DNA from 2 places in the Streptomyces sp. NPDC054783 genome. Region 2 is predicted to be linked to the other one. Evidence: riboswitches for the same ligand, from Rfam matches in the RefSeq annotation. Region 2 holds a riboswitch; the other holds the start of a gene.
The links. Region 2 has a riboswitch for ZMP and ZTP ahead of ACWGJ5_RS01910 (bifunctional 5,10-methylenetetrahydrofolate dehydrogenase/5,10-methenyltetrahydrofolate cyclohydrolase). Riboswitches for the same ligand answer to the same signal wherever they lie in the genome.

Region 1 (14,207 bases), on a different contig from region 2:
GCTCCGGCAAGTCCACCCTGGTCCGCTGCCTCACCCGCCTGATCGAACCGACGGCGGGCACGATCTCCATCGACGGCGAGGACGTCCGCGCGATGGACAAGACCCGCCTGCGCGAACTGCGCCGGCACCGGGCCGCCATGGTCTTCCAGCACTTCGGCCTGCTCCCGCACCGCACCGTCCTGGACAACGTGGCGTACGGCCTGGAGATCCAGGGCGTGGGCAAGGCCGAGCGGCGCGAGCGGGCCGCCGAGGTCGTCGCCAAGGTCGGCCTCGAAGGCATGGAACACCGCCGCCCCGCCCAGCTCTCCGGCGGCCAGCGCCAGCGCGTGGGGCTCGCACGGGCGCTGGCCGTCGACCCCGAGGTGCTGCTGTTCGACGAGCCGTTCAGCGCCCTCGACCCGCTCATCCGGCGCGACATGCAGGACGAGGTGGCCCGCCTGCACCGCGAGGAGGGCCGCACGATGGTCTTCATCACCCACGACCTCGCCGAGGCCCTCAAGCTGGGCGACCGCATCGCCCTGATGCGTGACGGCAAGGTCGTCCAGCTGGGCAGCCCCGAGGAGATCGTGGGCTCCCCGGCCGACGACTACGTGCGCGAGTTCGTCCGGGACGTGCCGCGCGAGCAGGTGATGACGGTGCGGACGGCCATGAAGCCGGGCACCTGCGGCGGCCCGGAGCACCCGGGCGCGCTGGCCCCGGACGCGGTGGTCGCGGACGCGATCAGGACCGTGGCCGAGACCGGCACACCGGCGTGCGTGGTGGAGGACGGCACCTGCGTCGGGACCGTGGACCACGAGCTGCTGCTGGACGTCGTGGCCGGCATCGACGTGGGCGTACCCGGCCCCCGGACCAGCCCGGAGGCCGTCTGATGGCAACGCTGACCGTTTCGGCTTCCCGCACGAACATCCCCCGCCTACTCAAGAGCAGAACCGCGGCCAAACTGCTCCTCCTCGCGCTCGTCACCGCCGTACTCCTGCCCCTCCTCCACGGCGGATCCTGGCCCCACGACCTGACCGTCAGCCTGGACAAACCCCTCACCAGCGCCAGCAACTGGGTGATCGACAACCGCGACAGCCACCCCCTGTTCCTCTACTTCTTCGGCTACATCAGCAACGCGGTCGTGCTCTCCGTACGAGCCGTCTACCTCACCCTGCTCGCCGCGGGCTGGACCGGCGTCACGGCGTTCGGCGCCCTGCTCGCCTGGCGCGTCGCCGGCGCCCGCCTGGCCGCCGGCACCGCGATCGCCTTCCTGGCCTGCGGCGCCCTCGGCATGTGGGTGCCGACCATGCAGACCCTCGCGCTGATGGTCATCGCGGTCCTCGCCTCCGTGGTCGTCGGCGCGCTCCTCGGCCTCGCCGCCGGCCTGTCCGACCGCCTGGACCGCGCCCTGCGCCCGGTCCTGGACACCATGCAGGTGCTCCCGGCCTTCGCCTACCTCCTCCCCGTCGTCCTGGTCTTCGGCATCGGCGTCCCCGCGGCCGTGCTCGCCACCGTCGTGTACGCCGCCCCGCCGATGGCCCGCCTCACCGCGCTCGGCCTGCGCGGTGCCGACCCCGAGGTCCTGGAGGCCGTGGAGTCACTCGGCGCGACCCGCCGCCAGCGGCTGCTGACCGCCCGTATCCCGCTGGCCCGGGGAGAACTCCTCCTCGGCCTCAACCAGACGATCATGATGGCGCTGTCCATGGCCGTCATCGCCTCGGTCATCGGCGCCGGCGGCCTCGGCGACCGCGTCTACCAGGCACTCGCCTCGGTCGACGTCGGCCAGGCCCTCGCCGCCGGCATCCCGATCGTGCTGCTCGCGATCGTCCTCGACCGCGTGACCGGAGCGGCAGGCGACGGCACCACACGCCCGAAGACCATCGGCTGGGCCTACGCCCTGGCCGTCACCGTGGCCGTCGCCCTGGCCGCCCGGCTCCTCGGCCGCCTCGACTGGCCCTCCGGCTGGACCCTGAACATCGCCGAACCGGTCAACCGCGCCGTCGACTGGATGACCAACCACCTCTACTCCGGCGTCCCGGTCATCGGCGGTACGGCCGACTGGGCAGGCCACTTCACCACCTGGGTCCTGGACCCCGTCCGCGGCGGCCTGCAGTGGCTGCCCTGGTGGTCGGTGCTGCTGATCGTCGCCGCGCTGGCCTGGACGATCGGCACCTGGCGCACCGCCCTGACCGCCGTCCTCGCCATGGCCGCGATCGGCGTGCTCGGCGTCTGGGACCCGGCCCTCGACACGCTTTCCCAGGTGCTCGCGGCCGTCGCCGTCACCCTGGTCCTCGGCTTCGCGACCGGCATCGCCGCCGCCCGCAGCGACCGCGTCGAACGCGCGCTGCGCCCGGTCCTGGACGTCTTCCAGACCATGCCGCAGTTCGTGTACCTGATCCCGGTCGTCGCCCTGTTCGGCGTCGGCCGCGCCCCCGCCGTCGCCGCGGCCGTCGTCTACGCGCTGCCCGCCGTCGTCCGGATCACCGCGCAGGGCCTGCGCCAGGTCGACCCGGCCGCGCTGGAGTCGGCCCGCTCGCTCGGCGCGACCGGCCGGCAGCAGCTGTGGCAGGTCCAACTCCCGCTCGCCAAACGGTCGTTGCTGCTCGCCGTCAACCAGGGTGTGGTCCTGGTCCTCGCCGTCGTCATCATCGGCGGCCTGGTCGGCGGCGGCGCCCTCGGCTACAACGTCGCCTTCGGCCTCGCCCAGGGCGACCTCGCGACCGGTCTGGTGGCCGGTGCCGCGATCGTCTGCCTGGGCCTGATGCTCGACCGGGTGACCCAGCCGACCGAGCGACGCGCGGCGAAGGGAGCCTGACATGCGCGCACGTACGACACTCGCGGTGGGCTCGCTGCTGCTGCTGACGGTGACCGGCTGCGGCGCCGCCGACATGACCAAGCAGGCCAGCCCGTTCGCGAACGCCCGGGGCTCGAAGACCGTCACCCTGTCCGTGCAGTCCTGGGTGGGCGCCCAGTCCAACGTCGCCGTCGCCCAGTACATCCTGGAGCACAAGCTGGGCTACCGCGTCGACACCGTCCAGGTCGACGAGGTGCCCGCCTGGGACGCGCTCAGCCAGGGCCGCGTCGACGCCATCCTGGAGGACTGGGGACACCCGGACCAGGAGAAGCGGTACGTCCAGGACAAGAAGACGATCACGCGCGGCGGCGGCCTCGGCGTGACCGGCCACATCGGCTGGTACGTCCCCACCTACCTCGCCAAGCAGCACCCGGACATCACCGACTGGAGGAACCTCGACAAGTACGCCTCCCTCTTCCGCACCGCGGAGAGCGGCGGCAAGGGCCAGCTGATGGACGGCTCCCCGTCGTACGTCACCAACGACAAGGCCCTGGTGAACAACCTGAAGCTGAACTACCAGGTCGTCTTCGCCGGGTCCGAGGCCGCCCAGATCACCCAGATGAAACAGTTCGCCAAGCAGCACAAGCCCTTCCTGACGTACTGGTACGCCCCCCAGTGGCTGTTCAAGAAGGTCCCCATGACGGAGGTGAAGCTGCCGCCGTACAAGGACGGCTGCGACGCGGACGCCGCGAAGGTCGCCTGTGCCTATCCGCACACCCCGCTGCAGAAGTACCTCAACGCCGGCTTCGCCAGGTCGGGCGGCAAGGCGGCGGCCTTCCTGAAGAAGTTCAGCTGGACGACCGAGGACCAGAACGAGGTCTCCCTGATGATCGCCGACCAGAAGCTCTCGCCCCAGGACGCGGCGAGGAAGTGGGCGGACAGCCACCCCGACGTGTGGAAGAAGTGGCTGTCCTGACGCCGTTATCCCTTGAGGGCGTCGGCGAGGTCCCGGACCGCCGCGGTGGCCCGCCGCTGCAGTCCCGGGCCGAACGTGATGCGGGTGGCCCCGAGTTCGCCGAGTTCGGCGGATGAGGGGCCCTCCCCGTCCAGGCGGGCCAGCGCGTTCAGCGGGCCCTGGATGCCGGACCGCAGCAGCGGCAGCACGCCGGCGGGGGCGAGGATCGGATAGATGCAGTCCGCGCCCGCCGCCACGTACAGCGCGGCCCGCTCGATGGCCCGTTCGGGATCCTTGTCGCCGTGCACGAAGACGTCCACGCGGGCGTTGACGAACAGCCGGTCGGCGGCGGCCGAGCGGACCTCGGCGAGGAACTCGGCCTGCTCCTGCGGGTCCTTGAGGACACCCCCGCCCGAGTCCTCGAGGTTGCAGCCGACGGCGCCGGCCTCCAGCAGCCGCTCCACGATCTCCTTCGGCGCGAGCCCGTACCCGCACTCGATGTCCGCCGACACCGGCACGTCCACCGCCCGCGCGATCCGGGCGACCGCGGCGAACATCTCGTCGGCCGGGGTGGCCCCGTCCGCGTACCCGAGCGCGGCGGCCACCCCGGCGCTCGGCGTGGCCAGCGCCGGGAACCCCGCGTCCTCGAACACCCGCGCACTGGCCGCGTCCCAGGGGCCGGGCAGGACCAGCGGATCACCCTGGGGGCGCCTGAGGTGCAGCGCCCGGAACACGTCCACCTTGCTCACGGCTGGTAACCCCCTGGTGGGATCCGACGGCTGACCATGATCCGGTTCCAGCCGTTGATGACGGTGATCAGGCCGATGAGATGGGCGAGGCCGGCCTCGTCGAAGTGCTTGGCGGCGCGCTCGTACACCTCGTCCGGCACAAACCCCTCGGTCAGCACGGTGACCGCCTCGGTCAGCGCGAGCGCGGCCCGCTCCCGTTCGCTGTAGAGGCCCTCGGTCTCCTCCCAGGCGCTCAGAAGCTGGATACGGTCGTCCGACTCCCCGTTCTTCCGGGCCAGCCGGAGGTGCATGTCGAGGCAGAACGCGCAGTGGTTGAGCTGCGAGGCGCGGATCATCACCAGTTCGGCGAGGACCGGATCACCGAGCCCCTTCTTCGCGGCCGCGCTGAGGCCGGACATCGCCCGCCCGACCTCGCGGTCGAGCAGTTGCGTACGGCTCACTTGTGCTGCCCGGGCTGGTAGTGGCCCGGGGTCATCCGCGTGGTCACACCGAACCGGTTCCAGGCGTTGATCACCGTGATCGCGGCGATCAGCTGGGCCAGCTCGGCCTCCCCGAAGTGCGTGGCCGCCTTCTCGTACACCTCGTCCGACACGAATCCGTCGGTCAGGACGGTGATCGCCTCGGTCAGCTCGATCGCCGCCAGCTCCTTCTCCGTGTAGAAGTGCCTCGACTCCTCCCAGGCGCTGAGCTGCACGATCCGCTGCACGCTCTCACCGGCCGCGAGCGCGTCCTTGGTGTGCATGTCGAGGCAGAAGGCGCAGTGGTTGAGCTGCGAGGCGCGGATCTTCACCAGCTCGTACAGCTGGGGGTCGAGCCCCTGCTTGGCGGCGGTGTCCAGCCGGATCATCGCCTTGTAGACCTCGGGCGCGTGCTTGGCCCAGGCAAGTCGCGGGGCCTTCTCGGTGGCGCACTCGACGGTTTCCTCTGCCGCACTCATGCCTTCGACCCTATGAGCGAGGCAGCCCAGGAGTATGGTCCATTTCCATGGCGGAATCCTGGGCCACTCTGGGCGTCGACCTGCACCTCGAACCGGCCGGCTCCGGCGGCCTGCGCCGGGGCCTGACCGACGCCCTGCGCGAGGCCGTCCGCACCGGCCGCCTCGCCCCCGGCACCCGGCTGCCCTCCTCCCGCACCCTCGCCGCCGACCTCGGCATCGCCCGCAACACCGTCGCCGAGGCCTACGCGGACCTGGTGGCGGAGGGCTGGCTCACCGCCCGGCAGGGCTCGGGCACGCGGGTGGCGGACCGTGCCGTCGTCCCGCCGGCGGATGCGGCACCCCGGCGCAGGGAACCCGTCCGCCCCACCTACAGCCTCATCCCCGGCACCCCGGACCTGGCCGCCTTCCCCCGCACGGAGTGGCTCAAGGCCGCCCGCCGCGCCCTGACCACGGCCCCCTACCAGGCCCTCGGCTACGGCGACCCGCGCGGCCGCCCCGAGCTGCGCGAAGCCCTGGCCGGTTATCTCGCCCGCGCCCGGGGCGTGCGCGCCCACCCGGACTCCGTCCTGATCACCGCGGGCTTCTCGCACGCCCTGCGGCTGCTCGGCACGGTGCTGCGGGCGCGGGGGGTGCGCACGGTGGCGGTCGAGTCGTACGGCCTGAAGGTGCACTGGAACCTGCTACGCGCGGCAGGCCTGACGACCCCCGCACTCCCGTACGACCAACTGGGCACCGACACGACCCCGTTGACGGACGCGAGCGCGGTCCTCCTCACCCCCGCCCACCAGTTCCCCATGGGCACGCCCCTGCGCCCCGACCGGCGGGCCGCCGTAGTGGAGTGGGCGCGGCGCACCGGCGGGCTGATCCTGGAGGACGACTACGACGGCGAGTTCCGCTACGACCGCCAGCCCGTCGGCGCCCTGCAGGGCCTCGACCCCGACCGCGTGATCTACTTCGGTACCGCCAGCAAGTCCCTGGCCCCCGGACTGCGACTGGGCTGGATGGTGGTGCCGGCGTCCCTGGCGGAGGAGGCGGCCTCGGCCAAGGGCGGCGTGGACACCGTGGGAGTGCTGGAGCAGCTCACCCTCGCCGAGTTCATCACCTCCGGCGTGTACGACCGCCACGTCCGCTCCTCCCGGCTGCGCTACCGGCGCCGCCGCGACGCCCTCGCCGCCGCCGTCTCCGCCCGCGCCCCCGAGGTGACGGTCACCGGCATCGCCGCCGGCCTGCACGCGGTGCTGCGGCTGCCGGCCGGCATGGAAAAGTCGGTGGTCCAGGCCGCGGCCTGGCAGGGCCTGGCCCTGCACGGCCTCGCCTTCCACCGCCACCCGGAGGCCGTCGCCGAGCCGCTGGACGCGCTGGTGGTGGGCTACGCGACGCCGCCGGACAGCGCGTGGTCGGGGGCGTTGGACGCGCTGTGCAGGGTGTTGCCGTAGGACACCGAGGCGACCTCAGGCTTCCTCGGCCACCACCGGCGCCTCCCCGAACCGGGCCAGCGCCAACGCCCCCACCACGGCCACCAGGAATCCCAGCACCGCCAGCCAGGCGAGCCCCTCCTTCGTGCGGTCGCCCAGCCACACCACGCCCACGGCCGCCGGACCGATGGTCTCGCCGATCACCAAGCCGGCGGTGGCGGTGGTCACGGAACCCCGCTGCAGGGCCGAGGTCAGCAGCATGAACGCCGCGCCTCCTCCGATCAGCAGCGCATAGGCCGCAGGGTTGGTCAGGAGATCCAGCGGCACCAGGCTGTCGATCAGCCGGACCGACACCTCCACCACCCCGAACCCGAAGCCGGCCCCGAGCCCGAGCACGAGCGCCCGGCTCGTGCCGGACAGCCGGCCGCCCGCGAACGCGAGCAGCAGCATGCCGACCGCGACCGCGAGCATCACGTACCGCAACGTGTCCGAACCGTCCTGGTTCCCCTCCGGCCCGGACGCCAGCCCCAGCATCGCGAGGCCTGCGCACACCACGCCCACCGCGCCCCACTCCGTGCCGCTCAGCCGCACCCGCAGCAGCCGCGCCGCGACCACCGCGGTCACCGCCAGGCTGGAGGCCAGCGCCGCGCTGACCGCGTAGATCGGAAGCGACCGCAGTGCCGCGATCTGGAAAAGGAAGCCGAGCCCGTCCAGCGCGAGCCCCGCCAGGTACCGCCACTGCCGCAGCGCCCGCAACAGCAGTGCCGCCTCACCCCCGCCGTCCGTACCGACCGCCCGCGCGGCCACCGCCTGCAACACCGTCGCGGTGCCGAAGCAGACCGCCGCGCCAAGGGCGCACACCATTCCAAAGAGCACAAAGGGACTCTAGGAGAGGGGCGACGTGGCAACCCACTGCGGCCTGCTCTCTTACCGTTCTCTAGGCTGATCCGACAGTCCTACGAACAGGCCGACATGCGGGGGAACACCACGATGGAGAACACGCGCCGCCGGCTGCGCTCGGGCACGGTCGTCCTCGGCGGCATGGGCCTGCTGGCCGCCGCCCTCACCGCCTGCTCCTCCGACCCGGACAAGCGCTGCGTCGACCGCGACAGCTACACCTACGCCAAGGGCTACAAGGTCGTCTCCGAAAAGAACTGCACGTCCTCCTCCCTGAAGACCTCCGTCGACGGCGGCTGGTACTACGGCGGCAGGAAGAAGGGCTCCTGGGTGAGCGGCGGCTCCTTCACCAGGCCCAGGTCGGGTTCGGGCGGCAGCCACGGCGGCAGCGGGGTCCACCGCGGCGGCTTCGGCGGCGGCCACCACAGCTCCGGCGGCTGACGGCACCGGCCCATGGAACGCCGTACCACCACACCCCGTCCGGGCTGGCAGCAGACCGTCGAGGAGCAGGGGCTGATCTACCCCCTCACCCGCCACCCCGACGGCTCCCTGCGCCCCTACTGGGACGAGAGCGCCTACTACGTCTTCACCCTGGCGGAGGTCGAGGCGCTGGAGGAGACCGTCGAGGAACTGCACCGCATGTGCCTCGCGGCCGCCGAGCACATCGTGGCCGAGGACCGGCTCGCCGACCTCGGCATCACCGACCCGGCCGTTGCAGCCGCCGTCACCGAGTCCTGGCGGCGCCGCGCCGAACTCCCCTCCGTCTACGGCCGGTTCGACCTCCGCTACGACGGCACCGGCCCGGCCAGGCTGCTGGAGTACAACGCCGACACCCCGACCTCGCTGGTGGAGGCCGCCTCGCCGCAGTGGTTCTGGATGGAGGAGCGCTTCCCGGGCGCCGACCAGTGGAACTCCCTGCACGAACGCCTCGTCGAGGCCTGGCGGACGCAGGCCGCGCTGCTGCCCCCCGGCAGCCCGCTGCACTTCGCGCACTCCTCGGCCGACGAACTCGGCGAGGACCTGATGACGGTCGCCTACCTGAAGGAGACGGCCGAACAGGCGGGCCTCGACACCGACTGGCTGTCCATGGAGGAGATCGGCTGGGACAGCCTCTCCGGCCGCTTCGTCGACAACCAACTCCGGTTCATCCGAGGCATCTTCAAGCTCTACCCGTGGGAGTGGCTGACCACCGACGCCTTCGGCGGACACGTCCTGGACACCCTCGACAACGGCGGCGGCACCGGCAGCACCCTGTGGATCGAACCCGTCTGGAAGATGCTGCTCAGCAACAAGGCCCTGCTGGCGATCCTCTGGGAGCTGTACCCGGGCCACCCCAACCTCCTCCCCGCCTACCTCGACGGCCCCCGCGAGCTGGCCTCCGCACCCGGCTACGTCGCCAAACCGCTGCTCGGCCGCGAGGGCGAGGGCGTCACCGTGCACCGGCCGGGCGCCCCGGCCGTACTCCGCGACGAGCCCTGCTGCTACCAGCAGCTCGCCCCGCTGCCCGCCTTCGACGGCAACCACGTCGTCCTCGGCGCCTGGGTCGTGCAGGACGAGCCGGCGGGCCTCGGCATCCGTGAGTCCTCCGGCCTGATCACCGACGAGTACGCCCGCTTCCTGCCCCATGTGATCCTCTGACCCCTGCGCCTCAGCCGCTCAGCGCCGCCCGGAACTGCTCCAGCCCCCAGTCCAGGTCCTCCTCACCGATCACCAGCGGCGGAGCGAGTCGTACGGTGGCGCGGTGGGTGTCCTTCACCAGCACCCCGCGGTCCATCAGCCGCTCGGAGACCTCCCTCGCCGTGCCGGCCTTCGGCGCGATGTCCACGCCGGCCCACAGCCCGCGCCCGCGCACCGCCGTCACCGCGCCCGTGTCGAGCAGCGTCCGCAGCTCCCGGTGCATCCGCTCGCCCAGCTCGGCCGCCCGGGCCTGGAACTCGCCCGTGCGCAGCATCGCGATCACCTCCAGCGCCACCGCGCAGGCCAGCGGATTCCCGCCGAACGTCGAGCCGTGCTCGCCCGGCCGGAACACCCCGAGCACCTCCGCGCTCGACACCACCGCCGACACCGGCACGATCCCGCCGCCCAGCGCCTTGCCCAGCACGTACATGTCCGGGACCACCCCCTCGTGCTCGCACGCGAAGGTCCGCCCGGTGCGGCCGAGACCCGACTGGACCTCGTCGGCGACGAACAGCACGTTCCGCTCGCGGGCCAGCTCCCGGACCGCGGGGAGATAGCCGGCCGGCGGCACGATCACCCCGTTCTCGCCCTGGATCGGCTCCAGCAGCACCGCCACGGTGTTCTCCGTCAGCGCCTGACGCATCGCCGTCAGATCGCCGTACGGCACGATCTCGAACCCCGGCGTGTACGGCCCGAAGTCCGCCCGGGCCTCCGGGTCGGTGGAGAAGCTGATGATGGTCGTCGTACGCCCGTGGAAGTTGCCGCCCGCGACCACGATCTTCGCCATCTCCGCGGGCACCCCCTTCACCCGGTACCCCCACTTCCGGGCCGTCTTCACCGCGCTCTCCACCGCCTCCGCGCCGGTGTTCACGGGCAGCACCATCTCCATCCCGCACAGCTCGGCCAGCTCCGTGCAGAACGCCGCGAACCGGTCGTGCAGGAAGGCGCGGGAGGTCAGCGTCACCCGCTCCAGCTGGGCCTTCGCCGCCTCGATCAGCCGCCGGTTGCCGTGCCCGAAGTTCAGCGCCGAGTAGCCCGCCAGCAGGTCCAGATAGCGCCTCCCCTCCACATCCGTCATCCACGCCCCCTCCGCCGTGGCCACGACGACCGGCAGCGGATGGTAGGTGGGCGCACAGTGGGCTTCGGCGGCGGCGACGAGGTCTTCTGCAGCGGTCATGGCCTCTCCCGGAAAGGACGGTGGCCCCCTTCCTATCGTCGCTCGCATGGTGGACGCGGGACCTGCGCCGTCCGGCTCGCCCGGTAGGCTGATCAACGGGTCGTGACTGGCGCGCTGGGATGGGACGGACCATCGGGGAGCGGCCCGAGTGTGATGTGTGCCGTGCGCCTGGGCCGAACGTGAACGCTGTACACACGCCGTCCGGAGGTCCTCATGCCAGAGCAGCAGCCCCTGTCCACCGAGTCCACCGCCTTCCGTGCCGCCCTCGACGTCGTCCGCGCCGTCGAACCGCGCGTCGCCGACGCGATCGGCCAGGAGGTCACCGACCAGCGCGCGATGCTCAAGCTGATCGCCTCCGAGAACTACGCCTCCCCGGCCACGCTCCTGGCCATGGGCAACTGGTTCAGCGACAAGTACGCCGAGGGCACCGTCGGCCGCCGCTTCTACGCCGGCTGCCGCAACGTCGACACCGTGGAGGCCCTGGCCGCCGAGCACGCCCGCGAGCTCTTCGGCGCCCGCCACGCCTACGTCCAGCCGCACTCCGGCATCGACGCCAACCTCGTCGCCTTCTGGGCCGTCCTCGCCGACCGGGTCGAGGCCCCCTTCCTGCAGAAGACCGGCGCCCGCCAGGTCAACGACCTGACCGAGGCCGACTGGGCCGAGCTGCGCCAGGCCTTCGGCAACCAGCGCATGCTCGGCATGTCCCTGGACGCCGGCGGTCACCTCACCCACGGCTTCCGCCCGAACATCTCCGGCAAGATGTTCGACCAGCGCTCCTACGGCACCGACCCGGCGACCGGCCTCATCGACTACGAGGCCCTGCGCGCCCAGGCCCGCGAGTTCAAGCCGCTGATCGTCGTCGCCGGCTACTCGGCGTACCCCCGTCTGGTGAACTTCCGGATCATGCGCGAGATCGCCGACGAGGTCGGCGCGACCCTCATGGTCGACATGGCGCACTTCGCGGGCCTCGTCGCCGGCAAGGTCCTGACCGGCGACTTCGACCCGGTCCCGCACGCCCAGATCGTCACCACCACCACCCACAAGTCGCTGCGCGGCCCGCGCGGCGGCATGGTCCTGTGCGACGACTCCCTCAGGGACCAGGTCGACCGCGGCTGCCCGATGGTCCTCGGCGGCCCGCTGCCCCACGTCATGGCCGCCAAGGCGGTCGCCCTCGCCGAGGCGCGTCAGCCCTCCTTCCAGGACTACGCCCGGCGCATCGTCGACAACTCCCGCGCCCTGGCCGAGGGCCTGATGCGGCGCGGCGCCACCCTGGTCACCGGCGGCACCGACAACCACCTCAACCTGATCGACGTCGCCACCTCCTACGGCCTCACCGGCCGCCAGGCCGAAGCGGCCCTGCTCGACTCGGGCATCGTCACCAACCGCAACGCCATCCCGGCCGACCCCAACGGCGCCTGGTACACCTCCGGCATCCGCATCGGCACCCCCGCGCTCACGACCCGCGGGCTGGGCACGGCGGAGATGGACGAGGTGGCGGGCCTGATCGACCGCGTCCTCACCACCACCGAGCCGGGCACCACCAAGTCGGGCGCCCCGAGCAAGGCGGCCCACGTCCTGGACGAGAAGGTGGCCCAGGAGATCGCCCAGCGGGCGACGGACCTGGTGGCGGGCTTCCCGCTCTACCCGGAGATCGACCTGGGCTGAAGCGCCCCCTGAGAGGCGCGGGGCCGCATCCGATATGCGGCTCCGCCGCGGGGCGCGGGCAACCACGGTGCACGCGCAGTTCCCCACGCACGGAACCCCCCGTGCTCTCTGCAACAATGAAAAACATGGCCTCTGCTGACCGACCCCGCGTGCTCTCCGGCATCCAGCCCACCGCCGGTTCGTTCCACCTCGGCAACTACCTCGGCGCCGTCCGCCAGTGGGTGGCCCTGCAGGAGACCCACGACGCGTTCTACATGGTCGTCGACCTGCACGCGATCACGCTCCCGCAGGACCCGAAGGAGCTGCGGGCCAACACCCGGCTCGCCGCCGCGCAGCTGCTGGCCGCCGGTCTGGACCCGGACCGCTGCACGCTCTTCGTCCAGAGCCACGTCCCCGAGCACGCCCAGCTCGCCTGGATCATGAACTGCCTCACCGGCTTCGGCGAGGCCAGCCGCATGACCCAGTTCAAGGACAAGTCCGCCAAGCAGGGTGCCGAGCGGGCCTCGGTCGGCCTGTTCACGTACCCGATCCTCCAGGTCGCCGACATCCTCCTCTACCAGGCGAACGAGGTGCCGGTCGGCGAGGACCAGCGTCAGCACATCGAGCTGACCCGCGACCTGGCCGAGCGCTTCAACGGCCGCTTCGGGCAGACGTTCACGATCCCGTCGCCGTACATCCTCAAGGAGACGGCGAAGATCTACGACCTGCAGGACCCGTCGATCAAGATGAGCAAGTCGGCGTCCACGCCGAAGGGCCTGATCAACCTGCTCGACGAGCCGAAGACCACCGCCAAGAAGGTCAAGAGCGCCGTCACCGACACCGACACCGTGATCCGCTACGACGCGGAGAACAAGCCGGGCGTGTCGAACCTCCTCACCATCTACTCCACGCTCACCGGCAAGTCGATCGCCGACCTGGAGCGGGAGTACGAGGGCAAGATGTACGGCGCACTCAAGACCGACCTCGCCGAGGTGATGGTCGAGTTCGTGACGCCGTTCCGGGAGCGCACCCATCAGTACCTGGACGACTCCGAGACGCTCGACTCGATCCTGGCCAAGGGCGCGGAGAAGGCGCGCGCGGTCGCCGCGGAGACGCTGGCGCACGCCTACGACCGCGTCGGTTTCCTGCCGGCGAAGCACTGAGGAGCACGGACCGGCGCCGAGGCGCACGACCGTACACACGTCCCGGTCGGCAGAGCGCTGCACATCACTTCCGCTGCGCCTGCCCACGGGACACCCGTGGCCGTACAGTCGATAGCCAACGGCCCGAACGTGACGAAACGGGACGGCCGCGCAGACGACGGACGGACGACAGACGGACGAGAGACCGACGACAGGAGACGACGTGGGGACCGTAACGATCGGCGTGTCGATCGCGGTCCCGGAGCCTCACGGCGGCCTGCTCCAGGAGCGGCGCGCGGGCTTCGGCGACGCCGCGGCTCACGGCATCCCCACGCACGTCACGCTGCTGCCGCCGACCGAGCTCGACGAGAGCGAACTGCCGGCCGTCGAGGCGCACCTCACCGAGGTCGCCGCGGGCGGACGGCCGTTCCCGATGCGGCTGTCCGGCACCGGCACGTTCCGTCCGCTGTCCCCGGTGGTCTACGTCCGTGTCGTCCAGGGAGCCGAGGACTGCACCCTGCTGCAGCAGCGGGTGCGGGCCGCGTCGGGACCGCTGGCGCGGGAGCTGCAGTTCCCGTACCACCCGCATGTCACGGTCGCGCACGGCATCGACGAGGCGGCGATGGACCGTGCCTTCGAGGAACTGGCCGGCTTCGACGCGCAGTGGCCGTGCACGGGTTTCGCCTTGTACGAGCAGGGCGCTGACGGTGTGTGGCGCAAGCTGCGGGAGTACACGTTCGGGGGAACGGTGGTACCGCCGCAGGCCGGTGCGCTGCGTGGAGTGGGCCGCAGCGCGGTGTCGTAGCGAGGCGTGGGGCCTCAGACGGGCAGCCGTCGGAAC
Region 2 (14,207 bases):
CTCGGCTTCTACGAGGCCTACCAGTACAGCGGCGGCGAGGGCTGGAAGGCGACGGCCAGCTATCCACCGCTGCTGTACCCGACGCACTCGGTGGGCGGGGTGCTCGGGGCCTGGCGGACGCATGCGGTGAGCGTGTCGGCGATCGGGGTGCGGGACGAGCGCGGCGACGGCGTTTTCGATCGTTCGGTGAGCCAGTTCGACAACGACGTGTCCAACGCGACCGCGTTGTTCGAGGTGGCGGGCGGCGGATCGTTCCGTACGAACGAGTTCCGGCGGGTCGGCTACCCCTCGCACATCCGCGAGTCGCGGTTCCGGTTCTTCGGCACGGAGGCCAGCATGGAGCAGCTGGCGACGGTGGCGCTGTGGCAGGACAAGAACGGGGTGAAGGACATCAGCGAGCTGCTGGAGCCCAAGCCGACCCTGGCCCCCGACGATCCGTCCCTGGCGCACATCGCGCCGGAGCTGCGGGCCGCCTTCACCTCGGGTTCGGCGCCGGTGCACGACCGGTCCAGGCTGCCGCGCCAGTTCGACCGGCTGCACAACGGCCACGAGGGCAGCCACCACTTCCTCGTGGACGACTTCGTCACCGCCGTCAACACCCGTTCGCTTCCGTCCGTGAACGCATGGGTGGCCGCCCGCTACACCCTGCCGGGCGTCATCGCGCACGAGTCCGCGCGGCAGGGCGGCGTCCGGCTGGCCATCCCCGACCTCGGGGACGCGCCGGAGGTGTGACGGTACGGGCGGCGACGGCTCAGGGCCGGTCACGTCCCGGTCAAGTGCCGGTCATGTGCCCGGCTTGCGGCCGTAGACGAAGACGTCGTCGCCCGTCTTCAGCAGGGACCAGTACGCCTTGGCGTCCTTGGTCGTCATGTTGACGCAGCCGTGCGAGCCCGGCGGGTTCCACATGCTCAGGTTGACCGAGTGGAAGGCCTGGCCGCCGTCGAAGAACTGGCTGTAGGGCATGGGCACGTTGTAGACGGTCGAGACGTGGTGGAGGTCCCGCCAGTAGATCTTCTTCAGGCCGGTGCGGGTGGCGTAGCCCTTGCGCCCGGTGCGCACGGGGACCGGTCCGTGGACGAGCTTCCTGCCGTCCTGGATCCAGCTCAGCTGGAGTGTGAGGTTCACGCAGGCGATCCGGCCCTTGTTCACCGGGCACGCGCCGTCCTTGTTCGGGTTGTTCCCGACGGCCCTCTGCTTGTTCATCAGGTCCATCACACCCCAGGTGACGGGTCCGGCGTAGCCGATGGCGGGCGTGATGCCGTGCTTGTTCTGGAAGGCCTGGATGGCCTGGCAGTCGGCGGCGGACTGCTTGCCGTCGACCGGCCGGCCGAGGAACTTCTCGACCTGTTTCTGGTACGGCCCGGTCTGCGTGGTGCAGCTCGCGGCCTGGGCCGGTGCCGCGGTGAAGGCGAGCGTGAGCGGCGCCACGAGTCCCGTGACGCCCAGCGCGACGATGCCCCGTCTGCGTGTGTCCCCCATGTGCAACCCTCTTCTCCCCTGTTCACCCGGGGTCTGCCCCGGGTTCTCCCCTGGCGATTCCCGCGATCTCGGACTGCTAGACCTGTGCGGGGGTCAAAGGGTTGTGGTTCCGGTCAGGCTGTGACGAAACGGTGAACCTCCTCACCGCGCAGCCGGCCGGCGGGGAGCCTGCGGCCGTACGCGACCAGCAGGAGGTCCTGGCCGCGGCCGTACAGGGCGGCGCCGGAGCCGAAGGACCAGTCGAGGTCGTCCGCGCACAGCCGCACACCGGTCAGGTCGGTGCCGAACACCCGGAAGGCGCGCGGGTCGACGGCGTCCAGCAGGATCCGCAGCCGGCCCTCGGGCACCTCGCGGTCCAGTCCGAGGGCGACGGTGACGTCCAGACCGTGCACGACGTCGTGGCCGAGGGCCGCGGCGAGCCCGCCGACGGGTGGCTTCCAGGGGTGGTGGGCATGGGTGCGCAGGAACCCGGCGAGCACGGCGTCCGGGTGGGCTGCCGCGTCGCGTCGGGCGAGCCGGTCGGTCATGCGGTGCAGGCTGCCGCGCGCCTTGACGAGTTCCACCAGCACCTGCGCGGTCGGGTGGCGGAACCCCATCGACATGTGTGCCACGACCTCCCGTACCCGCCACCCCGCGCACAGGCTGGGCGCGCTCCACTGCGCGGGCGTCAACACCTCGAAGAGATCGGCCAGTTCCCGACGTTCGGCGGCGATGGCGGCGGCCGTGGCGGCCCTGTCTGCTGCGGTTCGTGCTGTTTTCCCCATGCCTCCAGGGTTGTCGACGTCGTTGCCGGAAGTCCAAGACATGATCCGTCTGACATCTAGCATGATCCGTTATGGAGTTGAGGCAGCTGCGGTACTTCGTGACGGTGGTGGAGGAGGCCGGATTCACCCGGGCCGCCGAACGGCTGCATCTGGCCCAGCCCGGGCTGAGCGCGCAAGTCCGACAGCTGGAGCGCGAGTTGGGGCAGCCGCTGCTGGACCGCTCGGGACGCTCGGTGCGGCCGACGGAGGTGGGTGAGGCCGTACTGCCGTATGCGCGGGCCGCGCTCGCGGCCGTCGAGGGGGTGCGGCAGACGGTGGAGGAGTACACCGGACTGCTGCGCGGGCGAGTCGCCGTCGGTCTGGTCCCCGGCACCCTCGCGCACCCCTTCGACATGGCCGGGCAGCTGGCGGACTTCCATGAGGCACACCCGCAGGTGGAGGTCACGCTCACCGAGGACACCTCGGAGCGGATGCTGGCCGCGCTGCGCCGGGGCGAGCTGGACCTCGCGGTGGCCGGGGTCGCGCAGGAGGCGCCGCCGCCGGGCATCGCCCACCATGTGGTGATCGACGAGCCGCTGGTCGTGGCGGCGGTGCCCGGGCACCCCCTGTTCGCCGAGTACGACGGCTGCGCTGCCGTTCCGCCGGCGGCGCTGCGCGGGCACCGGGTGATCGGCCTGCCGCGCGGAACCGGGATGCGCGGTGTGGTGGAACGGCTGTGCGCCGAGGCGGGTTTCCGGCCGCGGATCGCGTTCGAGGCGGCGACGCCGGACGCGTTGGGCCGGCTGGCGGCTCGCGGGCTCGGGGTCGCCGTCCTGCCTGGTCTCGGCCCCCGGCCGGGCCTCACCGTCCTGCCTCTGCAGGACCCGCGGGCACGCGGCAGGGTGGCCCTGGCTTGGCGGGCGGAGGGGCCGATGCTGCCGGCGGCGCGAGTCCTTCTGGGGCGGCTGCGGGAGGGGACGGGCGGGGGCGGGTGAGCGCCATGGCAGGTTCGGTCGTTGTCGTGTGCGGGTGCGTGGTGGCTGGTCGCACGGTTCCCCGCGCCCCTTCGGGGCGCTCATCGCCACCACCGTCCAGTCCAGTTCCCCGGAATTGGACCGGGCCCACGGCTTCCCCGCCCCTCTACGCTGCGGCACATGCACCCCACCCTCGCCGACGACCTCTCCCGGCTCCCCGAACTGCTCCAGTCCGCGCGTGACTTCGCCACCCGTGAAGCGGTGGGAGTCACGGAGCGACCGGTTGCCGCTCCTGGAAAGGCCCCCACACGTACTCCGCTTCCGGAGGAGGGCGCGGGCGCAGAAGCGGCTCTGGCGCAGTTCGCCGAGCGGTGGGCGCCCGGCTTCTCCGGCTCCGCCGGTCCCCGCTACCTGGGCTTCGTCACCGGTGGCGCGACCCCGGCGTCGGTCGCCGGTGACTGGCTGACGTCGGCGTTCGACCAGAACCTGTCCGGGGCGGGCGGTTCGTGGGCCCAGGAGCTGGAGCGGGAGACGCTGGCCTGGCTGCGCGGGATGTTCGGGCTGGGCGAGGCGCACAGCGGCGCGTTCGTGACGGGGGCGACCGCGTCCAACACGGTCGGGCTGGCGATCGGCCGGGAGTGGCTCGGCGAGCGGCTCGGCGTGGACGTCTCGCGCAAGGGCGCGGCGGCGCTCGGCCCGGTCGAGGTGCTCTCCGGCAGCCCGCACTCCAGCGTGGCCAAGGCGATGTCGGTGCTGGGACTCGGCCGGGACCGGCTGCGGCGGGTGCCGTTGCTGCCCGGCAACCGGGAGGCGGTGGACGTGGCCGCGCTGGAGGCGGAGCTGGCCCGGCTGGAAGGCCCGGCGGTCGTCGTGGCGAACGCGGGCACCGTGAACACCGTCGACTTCGACGATCTACGCGCGATCGCCGCGCTGAAGGAGGGTTACGACTTCTGGCTGCACGTCGATGCCGCGTTCGGCGGTTTCGCGGCGCTCTCCCCCGAGTACGCCGCGCTGGTCGACGGTCTCGACGCGGCCGACTCGGTCTGTGTGGACCTGCACAAGTGGCTCAACGTCCCCTACGACGCGGCCGTGCAGTTCACGCGTCGGCGTGACCTTCAGGTGAGGGTGTTCCACAACGCCTCCCCCTATCTGGGGCTGCCCGTCGGCGAGCCCGACTTCGTGCATCTGACCCCGGAGAACTCCCGGCGGCTGCGCGCGCTGCCCGCGTGGTTCTCGCTGGTGGCCTACGGACGCGCCGGGCACCGGGAGATCGTCGAGCGGAACGTGGCCCTGGCGCGCCGGCTCGGCGCGGGCATCGACGCGCTGCCGGGCCTGCGCCTGCTGGCACCGGTCCGGCTGAACGTCGTCTGCTTCACCCTCGCCGAGGACCCCACGCAGGAGCGGGTGGACGCGCTGGCCCGGGCGGTCGCCGCATCCGGGGAGGCGTATGTGACACCGACCGTGTACGGCGGGGTGCCCGGGCTGCGGGCCGCGTTCAGCAACTGGCGCACCACCGAGGCCGACACCGAGCGGGTGCTTCAGGCGCTGGCTGCGGCCTCGGGCTGAGGGCTCAGGGCGCCGGCTCCCCGGAGGGCTCGGCCCGGCCGGCCCCGGGGCGCCGTACGACCGTGTGGAAGCCGGTGTTCACCGCGGTGAGCCCGCCGTCGACCACCAGCGTGGTGCCGGTGATCCACGCGGCGTCGCGGGAGGCGAGGAAGGCGACCGCGGCGGCGACGTCCTCCGGCTCGCCGACCCGGCCGAGCGGATAGAACGGGCGGAGCGCGTCGAGTTCGTCCTCGCGCCCCTGCCACGCCGAGGTGCGGACCGTGCCCGGCACCACGAGGTTGGCCCGCACGCCCCGGGCCCCCGCATGCCCGGCGAGGGTGCGGGTGAGCGAGCCGAGGCCGGCCTTGGCGGCGCTGTAGGCGTGGTTGCCGAAGTCCTGCATCCCGTTGACGGAACCGATGCTGACGATCGCCCCGCGTCCGGAGGCGGCGAGATGCGGCAGGGCGGCGCGGCAGCAGCGGTAGGCGCCGGTGAGGGTGACGTCGAGGTCGAGCGCCCACGTCTCGTCGGACTCGTCCTCGAAGAAGGGGGCGTCCGGGGTGCAGTGGGCGGCGCAGTTGACCAGCACGTCGAGCGAGCCGAACGCGGCAACGGCGTGGCCGACGGCCGCCTCCACCGAGGCGCGGTCGCCGATGTCGCACGCCAACGCCTCGACTGCAAGGCCCTGTCGGCGCATGGAGGCGGCGGTACGCTCGGCCTCGGGCAGGTCCCGGTCGGTGACCAGGATCCGTCCGCCCTCCTCGGCGAGCCTCCTGGCGACGGCGGCGCCGATACCGCGGGCCGCGCCCGTGACGAGAACTCCGTGTCCTGCGAAGCGGGTGTGATCGGTCATGCGGTGACCGTACGGCCCAGCGGGGGCGCGGTCACCGGTATCCGGTGACGTCGGCCGGCTTGCCCGCGTCCTGCACCTCGACCAGGTACCGCCAGGCGTCGGGGCGGCTGCCGTCGAGGTCGGTGAAGCCGTACTCCCGGGCGAGTCCGCCGCTGGAGAGCGACTGCCCGTTGAAGCGGGCCACGTCGGGGTCGGCGGCCAGGGCGGCGACGGCGCGGCCGACATAGCGCGGGGTCTCGGAGATGGCGAAGTGCGGTTCGCGGTCGAGGGCTTCGCGCCAGTTGTCCTCGCGGATGCCGTACGCGTCGAGCATCAGCTCCGAGCGCAGCCAGCCCGGGGTCAGGGCGAGCGCGGTGGCGCCGCGCGGGCCGAGTTCGTGGCCCAGCGCGAAGGCCATCCGCAGCACGGAGGCCTTGGCGAGGTCGTAGAAGAAGTTCACGCGGTAGGTGTCGCGGTTGTAGTCGGCGGTGCCGTCGGTCATCTCCACGACGAGGCCGCCGGGGTGCCGCAGCAGGAGCGGCAGCGCGAAGTGGCTGGTGACCGCGTGTGTCTCGACCGCGAGCCGGAGCAGTTTGAGCCCGCCCGCAAGGTCGTGCTCCCAGACCGGGGTGTCCCACTCGAAGAGCTTCTCGCCGCCCCAGATGTCGTTGACGAGGATGTCGAGGCGGCCCTGTTCGCGGTCGATGCGCTCCGCCAGGGCGCGTACGGCGGACTGTTCCAGATGGTCGGCGGTGACGGCGATGCCGTGTCCGCCGGCCGCGGTGACGAGGTCGGCGGTGTCCTCGATGGTCTCGGGGCGGTCGTACTCCGAGCGGTGCTCACGGGTGCTGCGGCCGGTCACGTAGACGGTGGCGCCGGCCGCGCCGAGTTCCACGGCGGTGCCCCGCCCGGCGCCCCGGGTCGCCCCCGCGACCAGCGCCACCTTGTCCTGCAGCGGTCCTGACATGTCCGGCCTCCCGTGCGCTTGCGACTGCGGTGCGACTGCTGTCGCCGTCCACTGTCACGGGAAAGCCGGACATCTTCTGTCGGGGTTGCCGGCGCGGGCTCAGTGTCCGCGCCTGATCCACTCCTCCAGGTGCGGTGCCTCGGCGCCGATGGTGGTGGGGTCGCCGTGGCCGGTGAGGACCTTGGTCTCCGGCGGGAGGGTGAGGAGCTTGTCGCGGATGGAGTCGATGATCGTCGGGAAGTGCGAGTACGTGCGTCCGGTGGCGCCCGGGCCGCCCCGGAACAGGGTGTCCCCGGTGAAGACGGTGCCGAGCGCGGGGTCGTACAAGCAGACGGCGCCGGGGGCGTGGCCCGGGGTGTGGATCACGGTCAGGTCGGCGCCGGCGGCCTCGATGACCTGGCCGTCCAGGAGGTGCCGGTCGGGGTCGCGATGCGGGTGGGTCGTCTTCCACAGCGGCAGGTCGTCGGGGTGCAGCCAGATGGTGGCGCCGGTGCGGTCGGCGAGTGCCGGTGCGGCGTTGACGTGGTCGTTGTGGGCGTGCGTGCACACGATGGCGATCAGGCGCCGGTCGTCGACGGCGCGGGCGATGGCCTCGGCGTCGTGGGCTGCGTCGATGACGATCACCTCCCGCTCGTCGCCGACGATCCACACGTTGTTCTCGACGTCCCAGGTGCCGCCGTCGAGCGTGAACTGCCCGGTGGTGACGAGGCGTTCGATGCGTACGGTCATCGGAACACCACCACGGACCGCAGCACGTCGCCGTGGTGCATCCGCTCGAACGCCTTCTCCACCTCGTCGAGCTGGATGGTCTCCGTGACGAACGCGTCGAGCGGCAGCCGCCCCTGCAGGTGCAGGTCGATGAGCATCGGGAAGTCACGGGAGGGCAGGCAGTCGCCGTACCAGGACGACTTCAGGGCGCCGCCGCGGCCGAAGACGTCCAGCAGGGGCAGTTCGAGCTTCATCTCGGGGGTGGGGACGCCGACGAGGACGACGGTGCCGGCGAGGTCGCGGGCGTAGAAGGCCTGCTGGTACGTCTCCGGGCGGCCGACCGCCTCGATGACGACGTCGGCGCCGAAGCCGCCGGTCAGCTCGCGGATCGCCGCGACCGGGTCGGTCTCCTTGGAGTTGACGGTGTGGGTGGCGCCCAGGGTGCGGGCCTTGTCCAGCTTGCGGCCGTCGATGTCCACGGCGATGATCTTCGCCGCGCCTGCGAGGTTCGCCCCGGCGACGGCCGCGTCGCCGACCCCGCCGCACCCGATGACGGCGACCGAGTCGCCCCGCCCGACGCCGCCCGTGTTGATCGCGGCGCCGATACCGGCCATGACCCCGCAGCCCAGCAGGCCGGCGACCGCCGGGGAGACGGCCGGGTCGACCTTGGTGCACTGGCCGGCGGCGACGAGCGTCTTCTCGGCGAAGGCGCCGATGCCCAGCGCCGGCGAGAGCTCCGTACCGTCGGTCAGGGTCATCTTCTGCTTCGCGTTGTGCGTGTCGAAGCAGTACCAGGGCCTGCCGCGCAGACAGGCCCGGCAGTTGCCGCACACGGCACGCCAGTTGAGGACGACGAAGTCGCCGGGCGCGACATCGCTCACGCCCTCGCCGACCGACTCCACGACACCGGCGGCCTCATGGCCGAGGAGGAAGGGGAAGCCGTCCGAGATGCCGCCCTGCTTGTAGTGCAGGTCGGTATGGCAGACGCCGCAGGCCTGGACGCGCACCACGGCCTCGCCGGGCCCCGGGTCCGGCACCACGATCGTCTCGATCCGTACGGGCTCGTCCTTCCCCGGTGCAATCACGCCGCGCACTTCCTGCGCCATGGTCTGGCCCCTTCCTCGAATGCCTTCGCCGCCGACCCTATGCGCGACCGGCCGGTAGCGGGCGGACCACGGCCGTGATCGTGGATCTTTCCGGCCGCCGGGCGAATCGGTCCGCGCCGGACGCCCCCATTCGGCAGCGCCGGGCGCTCATGCCGAGAACAGCGGGCTCATTCGTTGGAAACGATCCGCTCTTCGGTAAGAATTTGACCGAATAACATCATTCCATGATGACAATCTTTTTGCAGGGTGCATGAGTTCGCCTGGTGTGTGCATCGATCCGGGCGTGCCTCAATGGGGGCATGCCCGTCGAAGCCCGCAATGGACGCATCGCATTCCTTTTCTCGGCCGGCGCCGCGCCGCGGCCCGGAACAGGACGCGAACTCCGTGACGCCTTCCCGGAGTTCGCCGATGCGCTGGACGACATCTGCGGGCGCCTCGATCCGTATCTCGAACTCCCGCTGAAATCCGTGATGTTCGCGCACGACGGCACGCGTACGGCTGCGCTGCTGGAGCGGGAGTCGTTCGCCGGGCCCGCGGTGTTCGCGCTCCAGGCGGCACAGTACCGGTTGCTGCGCGGCTGGGGTGTCCTGCCGGACGTGGTGTTCGGGCAGGCGGCCGGGCGGATGGCCGCCGCGTATGCCGCGGGCGTCTTCTCGCTGGCGGACGCCTGCCACGCGGTCGGCACCCTGGCCCGGCTCCTGGACGGCCGGGCGGACTCCGAGCCGCACTCCGCGCGCCTGGACGACGTCCTCGACGCCTACGGCCGTACCCTCGCCACGCTCCACCCGTGCGCGCCGCGCCTGCCCCTGGTGTCGGACGTCACCGCCCGTCCCGTGGGCGCGGAGACCGCCGAGCCGGAGTTCTGGCTGCAGCGCGCACCGCTGCGGTTCGCCGAGGCGGTCGGCCTGCTGCACCGCGACGGAGTGCGCACCTGGCTGGAACTGGGTCCGGGCGACCGGCTCACCCGCCTGCTCCCGGACTGTCTCCCGGACTGCCTCCCGGGCGGTACGGCCTCGGCTTTCGCGCTGTCCCGCGACTGGGCGGTGCTGCGGTCGGGGCCGGGCGCCGGCTCCGGGGCCGTACGGCGCTGAGGGCCGGGACACGGACGGCGGCCCGCGCTCACCCGTTGGCGGAGCCCGCCGTCTGCGCTTGCCGTGGCCGCCGGGCCGGGGGAGTCTCGAAGGGTGGGCGTCCGGGCGGTCCGCGCCCCGCCGGGCCGCGGGCGCCCGAAGGAGGTCACCCATGGGCACCGCGACAGGTTCCGCCTTCGACATCGAGACACTGCGCCGGGGAATAGAAGGGAACACGGGGAACACCCTTCTGTCGCTCTACGCCGACGACGCGGAGATCCGTATCGTCGACCGCAACAACCAGCCCAGCCACCCCACGGTCCTGCGCGGCCGGGGTCAGATCGCCGAGCTGCTGGACGACATCTACAGCCGCGACATGACACACAAGCTGGACCGGTGCGTCGTGCAGGGCGATCATGCCGCGTTCAGTGAGTCCTGCCAGTACGGGGACGGCACCCGCGTCCTCGCCGAGTCGATGGTCACGTTGCGCGACGGCAAGATAGCCGACCAACTGATCATCCAGGCCTGGGACGAGTAGGCACACCCCGGCATGGCGGGCGCCGGAAGGAGCTACGCGAGGGTCCGGGTCACCTCTCGGCTGACCTGGACCTTCTCGGCGCGGGCAAGCCTGGGGCGGATGCCCCGGGCTCGCCCTCGACGGCCAGGACCAGCTTGCGCAGCAGGTCCGCCAGTGTGCGTCGTTCTGCTTCGGTCAGCGCTGAGAGCAGCGCACCTTCGCCCGAGTCCTCCGCTGCCGCGTGTGCTTCGAACGCGGCATGGCCGGCCTCGGTGAGCCGGACCCGCACGCGCCGGCGGTCACCCTTCTCCTGCGTACGCGTGATCAGCCCGGCGTCCTCGATCGGCCCCAGCCGGGCCGAGAGCGCGCCCCGGGTCAGGCCCAGCCGCTCGGCCAGCCCCGAGGGACTGCACTCGTACGGCGGCCCGGACCTGCGCAGCATCAACAGCACCTTGTACTGCCAGTACTTCAGGCCGTCGGCGTCCAGCACCGCCCGGCGGGCCTGGGAGGTGTGCCGGGCCAGGAGCGTCAGCCGGGCGGCGATGGCCTCCCGCACCGGGTCCAGCCACTCCAGCTCGCGTGCCCAGACGGCCACGTGGCGGTCCACCGAATCCTGCACCGTCTGCCTCCCGCAGTAGTTTTCTTGTGGATCATTTTTCACCTGACTAATTTGCCGCGCATGACACATGCCGCACACGCTTTCGTCGAAGTCGAGCAACTCCTGTGCGCTGCAAAGGAGTTGAGCACCGCCGGCCGCTGGGAGCGCGCCGCTTCGCTGCTCGACTCGGTGACCGCAGGGGATCCCGCCGACTGCGCGCGGATCGCCCGGGCGCATGCCGAAGTCGCCCTGGAGCGGGACTGGTTCGCCGGGACGGACACCGCGGCCGCGCGGATCGAGGCCGCCGAACGGGAGTTCCCGGACGGCGACTGGGACACCGGCTTCCTCCGCCTCAGACACGCCTACGCCCAGCTGCTCCACGTGGCCGGCACCCCGCGCCAGGGCCCGGAGGGCAAGGACCCCGAGGCGCTCGCCACCCTGCGCGACCGGGCGCGGGACCTCTACGACGACGCGCCCGACGAGGTGCGCCGGGGCTGGGCGGCGATGTACCGCGGGCTGATCGCGGACAACCACTTCGCCGACGCCGCGACCGCCGCCGGGCACTACGCCCAGGCACTGCGGGCCGGGGAGGGCGGCGCGGACGATCTGCTGGCCCGCGAGGCGCTGCGGCACCTCGGGGGGCACGACCACGACCACGGCGCGCTCGAGCGGGCCCTGGAGCGCTGGCGCCGGGCCGCCGCGCTGGGGGCCCGGGCCGGTGCGGTGCCCGGCACCCTCTCCCAGCACCTGCTGCTGGCGACGCTGGCCCGGGACACGGGCGACGAGGCGGGCGCCACGGCGCTGGCCACGGAGCTGGCCCGCTGGGCACGGTCCATCGGCGCCGAGCGGCTGCATGCGGGGGCGACCGCGTTTCTCGCCGGGGCCGACCCCGTGCCGACTGCCTCCGCGGACGGTGACTGAGGGTCGTACGCGTGCCCGGTTACCCTGTAACCGGGCCGTGACCGGCGCTGAGGTGGAGTACCACCGGGGAGCGGTCCGTGGTGGATGCCGCGCGCCTGGGCGAGAGAGTCGACCGAGCCCAGGAGTGTGCAGCATGACCCAGGCCCGTCTCATGGACGGCACCGCCCTCGCCCGCCGTATCGCCGAGGACACCGCGAAGAAGGCCGCGGACCTCACCGGGCGGACCGGCACCGCACCGTGTCTCGCGACCGTCCTGGTCGGCGAGGACCCGGCGTCCGTGACCTACGTCCGCATGAAGCAGAACCGCTGCCGCAAGGCCGGCATCGCCTCCCGGCACGTGGCCCTGCCCGCCACGACGACCGCCGCTGAACTGGTGGGCGTGTTGCGGGAGTTGTCGGCCGACCCGGCGGTGCACGGCATCCTGCTCCAGCACCCGGTCGGCGACCACATCGACGAGCGCGCCGCGTTCGAGGCGATCGCGCCGGAGAAGGACGTCGACGGCGTCACCTCCGCCTCCTTCGCCACGATGAGCTTCGGCCTGCCGGGCTTCGTGTCCTGCACGCCCGGCGGCATCCTGCGGCTGCTGGACGAGTACGGCGTGGACCCGGCAGGCAAGCGGGCCGTGGTCGTGGGCCGCAGCGCGATCCTCGGTAAGCCGGTGGGCATGCTGCTGCTGGCCCAGGACGCGACCGTGACGTACTGCCACTCGCGCACGGCGGATCTGCCGGCGGCGGTCCGAGAGGCGGACGTCGTGATCGCTGCCGTGGGCCGGCCGCGGCTGATCCGCGGGCAGGACATCAAGCCCGGCGCGGTCGTGATCGACGCCGGCTACAACCCGGGGAACGCCGGCGACGTCGACTTCGACTCCGCCGTGGAGCGGGCCTCGCTGATCACGCCGGTGCCGGGCGGTGTCGGCCCCATGACGATCGCCACGCTGCTGGAGCAGACCGTCGAGGCCGCCGCCCGGCAGCTCGGCGCCTAAGGCGCACCGGCGCGGTCCACAGGCGTCAGCGCATCCAGGCGCTGTACTCCATCACGTCCCCGGTCTTCACCCCGTACCGGGGGTCGTCCCGGGTGTAGGTGGTCTCGAGGCCGAGGACTGCGGCGGTGCGCGGTTCGAGGATCAGCAAGCGCCGGACGCCGGGGGTGTCGTACGTGTACGCCTCCCCCGGCCGCCCGAGCCGGTCCGTCACCTGCCCGGCCGGTCGCAGGCCCTTGGCATCCGCGAGGATCCGGACCAGCGCGGCGGACTCCCGGGCACCGAGCGTCCAGTGGTCCAGCAACTCCTGTACTGCGTCGAGGAGTTCGGGCGTGGTCAGGGAACCGGTGCCGGTGCGGGCCGTCTCGGCGAGGTAGGCCCGCAGGGCGGCCGGCGCGTGCGGGGGGCGCGCCTCGGGCGGGGCGTCGCTCCAGCTGGGCGGGTAGGTGGTCCGGCTGAGCACCTGTCCGTCCGCCACCGTGCGCGGCGCGCCGCCCTCGTCGCTGACGACCGGGCGGCCCGGGTGGCGCGGGTCGGTCGCCACGACGAGCTCGGTGTGGCTGTCGTCGGCGTTCCACCGCACCACGCGCTCCTCGGGAAGGGTCACCGGCGGCCCTTCGTCGCTCATGCCGAGGCTCCAGGCCTGCACATGGGTCCCCCTGCGCAGGCCGGGCGAACCGCCCGCGGCGGCCGCGGCGGCCAGTTCGGCCATCCGGTCCAGCGGTACGGCCGTGGAGTGGGCGCGGACGGCCAGCGGGCGGGGCGCGGCCACGGCGGGCGGAGTGCCCGGGCCGCCGAGCAGCGCGGTGAGCGTGGTGGCCAGCACGACGGCGGTGGTGGCGAGGCCCCACCACAGCCGGGGGCGCGGAGTGCGGAGCCGGACGGGCCGGCGTTCGTCCTCGCCGAGCAGCAGCTCCAGCCGCCGCTCGGCTCCGTGGTCGAGCGGACCGTCGCCGAAGTAAGGGCCGTGGGCCGGCACCGGGTTGGCACGGCGCAGGAGGTCGAGTTCGTCAGTCATGGCGGGGGTCCTTGCGCGGGGGTACGCCGACGGGGGTGGCGGAGGCGGAACAGGACGAGCCCCGACCGGGTGCGCGCTGCCCGGCGGGTGTGTCATCGCCGGCACCGGACGTAAAGGCCGACGGCGCGTCTTCCCCGCCCGCCTCCGTCGACGCCGAGGCGGTCGTCGGCGTCACGGGGGGCGTCCTTTGCGTCGGACGGTGTGACGCGTCCGCCGGTGCGCCAGGGCCCGGCCGACGCCCGGCGAGCGACCCACCGTCCGACGCCTCGAAAGCCACGGCGCGATCGGGGAGCGGCACGTCCTCCGGCGCCGCGGGACACACGCACTGCTCGGGATGCGACTCACCGTCCGGGGCCCCAGGACACGCACGCTGCTCGGCACGCCGCACGTCCTCCGACGCCGCGGAACACGCGTACCGCTCAGGATCCGAGCCACCCTCCGGGGCACCCGGACGCGCGCACCGCTGGAGATGCGACTCGCCCTCCGACACCCCGGAACGCACGGGGTGATCAGGAAACGCCACGCCCTCCGACGCCGGGCGACACGCGCGCTGTTCGGGCAGTGCCGGCCTCGGCGGCGGTGCCTGGCGCAGCCGGTCGATCTCGGCACGCAGTCGGCGGCGGGCGCGGTGCAGGCGCATCGTCGCCGCGCGTCTGCCGCAGCCGAGGGCGACCGCGATCTGCGCGGCGTCGAGTTCCTCCCAGGCCGCGAGGCGCAGCACCTCCTGGTCGGCCGGGGAGAGCCGGTCCA

Region 1: another riboswitch for ZMP and ZTP. It lies ahead of ACWGJ5_RS18740 (glycine hydroxymethyltransferase); the one in region 2 lies ahead of ACWGJ5_RS01910 (bifunctional 5,10-methylenetetrahydrofolate dehydrogenase/5,10-methenyltetrahydrofolate cyclohydrolase).

The regions. Positions count from the first base shown of each region.
Region 1 covers NZ_JBSHAY010000009.1:217,116-231,322, forward strand. The annotation lists gene ACWGJ5_RS18685 (quaternary amine ABC transporter ATP-binding protein) at 1-869, shown strand, start outside; gene ACWGJ5_RS18690 (ABC transporter permease) at 869-2,794, shown strand; gene ACWGJ5_RS18695 (ABC transporter substrate-binding protein) at 2,796-3,749, shown strand; gene ACWGJ5_RS18700 (isocitrate lyase/PEP mutase family protein) at 3,755-4,477, opposite strand; gene ACWGJ5_RS18705 (carboxymuconolactone decarboxylase family protein) at 4,474-4,917, opposite strand; gene ACWGJ5_RS18710 (carboxymuconolactone decarboxylase family protein) at 4,914-5,414, opposite strand; gene pdxR (MocR-like pyridoxine biosynthesis transcription factor PdxR) at 5,462-6,850, shown strand; gene ACWGJ5_RS18720 (DMT family transporter) at 6,866-7,693, opposite strand; gene ACWGJ5_RS18725 (hypothetical protein) at 7,820-8,167, shown strand; gene ACWGJ5_RS18730 (glutathionylspermidine synthase family protein) at 8,180-9,364, shown strand; gene rocD (ornithine--oxo-acid transaminase) at 9,375-10,580, opposite strand; ZMP/ZTP riboswitch at 10,673-10,761, shown strand; gene ACWGJ5_RS18740 (glycine hydroxymethyltransferase) at 10,794-12,245, shown strand; gene trpS (tryptophan--tRNA ligase) at 12,362-13,387, shown strand; gene ACWGJ5_RS18750 (2'-5' RNA ligase family protein) at 13,590-14,171, shown strand; gene ACWGJ5_RS18755 (decaprenylphospho-beta-D-erythro-pentofuranosid-2-ulose 2-reductase) at 14,186-14,207, opposite strand, start outside.
Region 2 covers NZ_JBSHAY010000001.1:411,531-425,737, reverse strand. The annotation lists gene ACWGJ5_RS01975 (Gfo/Idh/MocA family protein) at 1-732, shown strand, start outside; gene ACWGJ5_RS01970 (L,D-transpeptidase family protein) at 784-1,479, opposite strand; gene ACWGJ5_RS01965 (maleylpyruvate isomerase family mycothiol-dependent enzyme) at 1,593-2,243, opposite strand; gene ACWGJ5_RS01960 (LysR family transcriptional regulator) at 2,315-3,217, shown strand; gene ACWGJ5_RS01955 (pyridoxal phosphate-dependent decarboxylase family protein) at 3,377-4,762, shown strand; gene ACWGJ5_RS01950 (SDR family NAD(P)-dependent oxidoreductase) at 4,767-5,594, opposite strand; gene ACWGJ5_RS01945 (SDR family oxidoreductase) at 5,626-6,540, opposite strand; gene ACWGJ5_RS01940 (MBL fold metallo-hydrolase) at 6,640-7,269, opposite strand; gene ACWGJ5_RS01935 (S-(hydroxymethyl)mycothiol dehydrogenase) at 7,266-8,354, opposite strand; gene ACWGJ5_RS01930 (acyltransferase domain-containing protein) at 8,654-9,445, shown strand; gene ACWGJ5_RS01925 (nuclear transport factor 2 family protein) at 9,597-9,962, shown strand; gene ACWGJ5_RS01920 (MarR family winged helix-turn-helix transcriptional regulator) at 10,012-10,560, opposite strand; gene ACWGJ5_RS01915 (hypothetical protein) at 10,621-11,460, shown strand; ZMP/ZTP riboswitch at 11,488-11,568, shown strand; gene ACWGJ5_RS01910 (bifunctional 5,10-methylenetetrahydrofolate dehydrogenase/5,10-methenyltetrahydrofolate cyclohydrolase) at 11,594-12,442, shown strand; gene ACWGJ5_RS01905 (CU044_5270 family protein) at 12,468-13,457, opposite strand; partial or broken gene ACWGJ5_RS01900 (RNA polymerase sigma factor) at 14,047-14,207, opposite strand, start outside.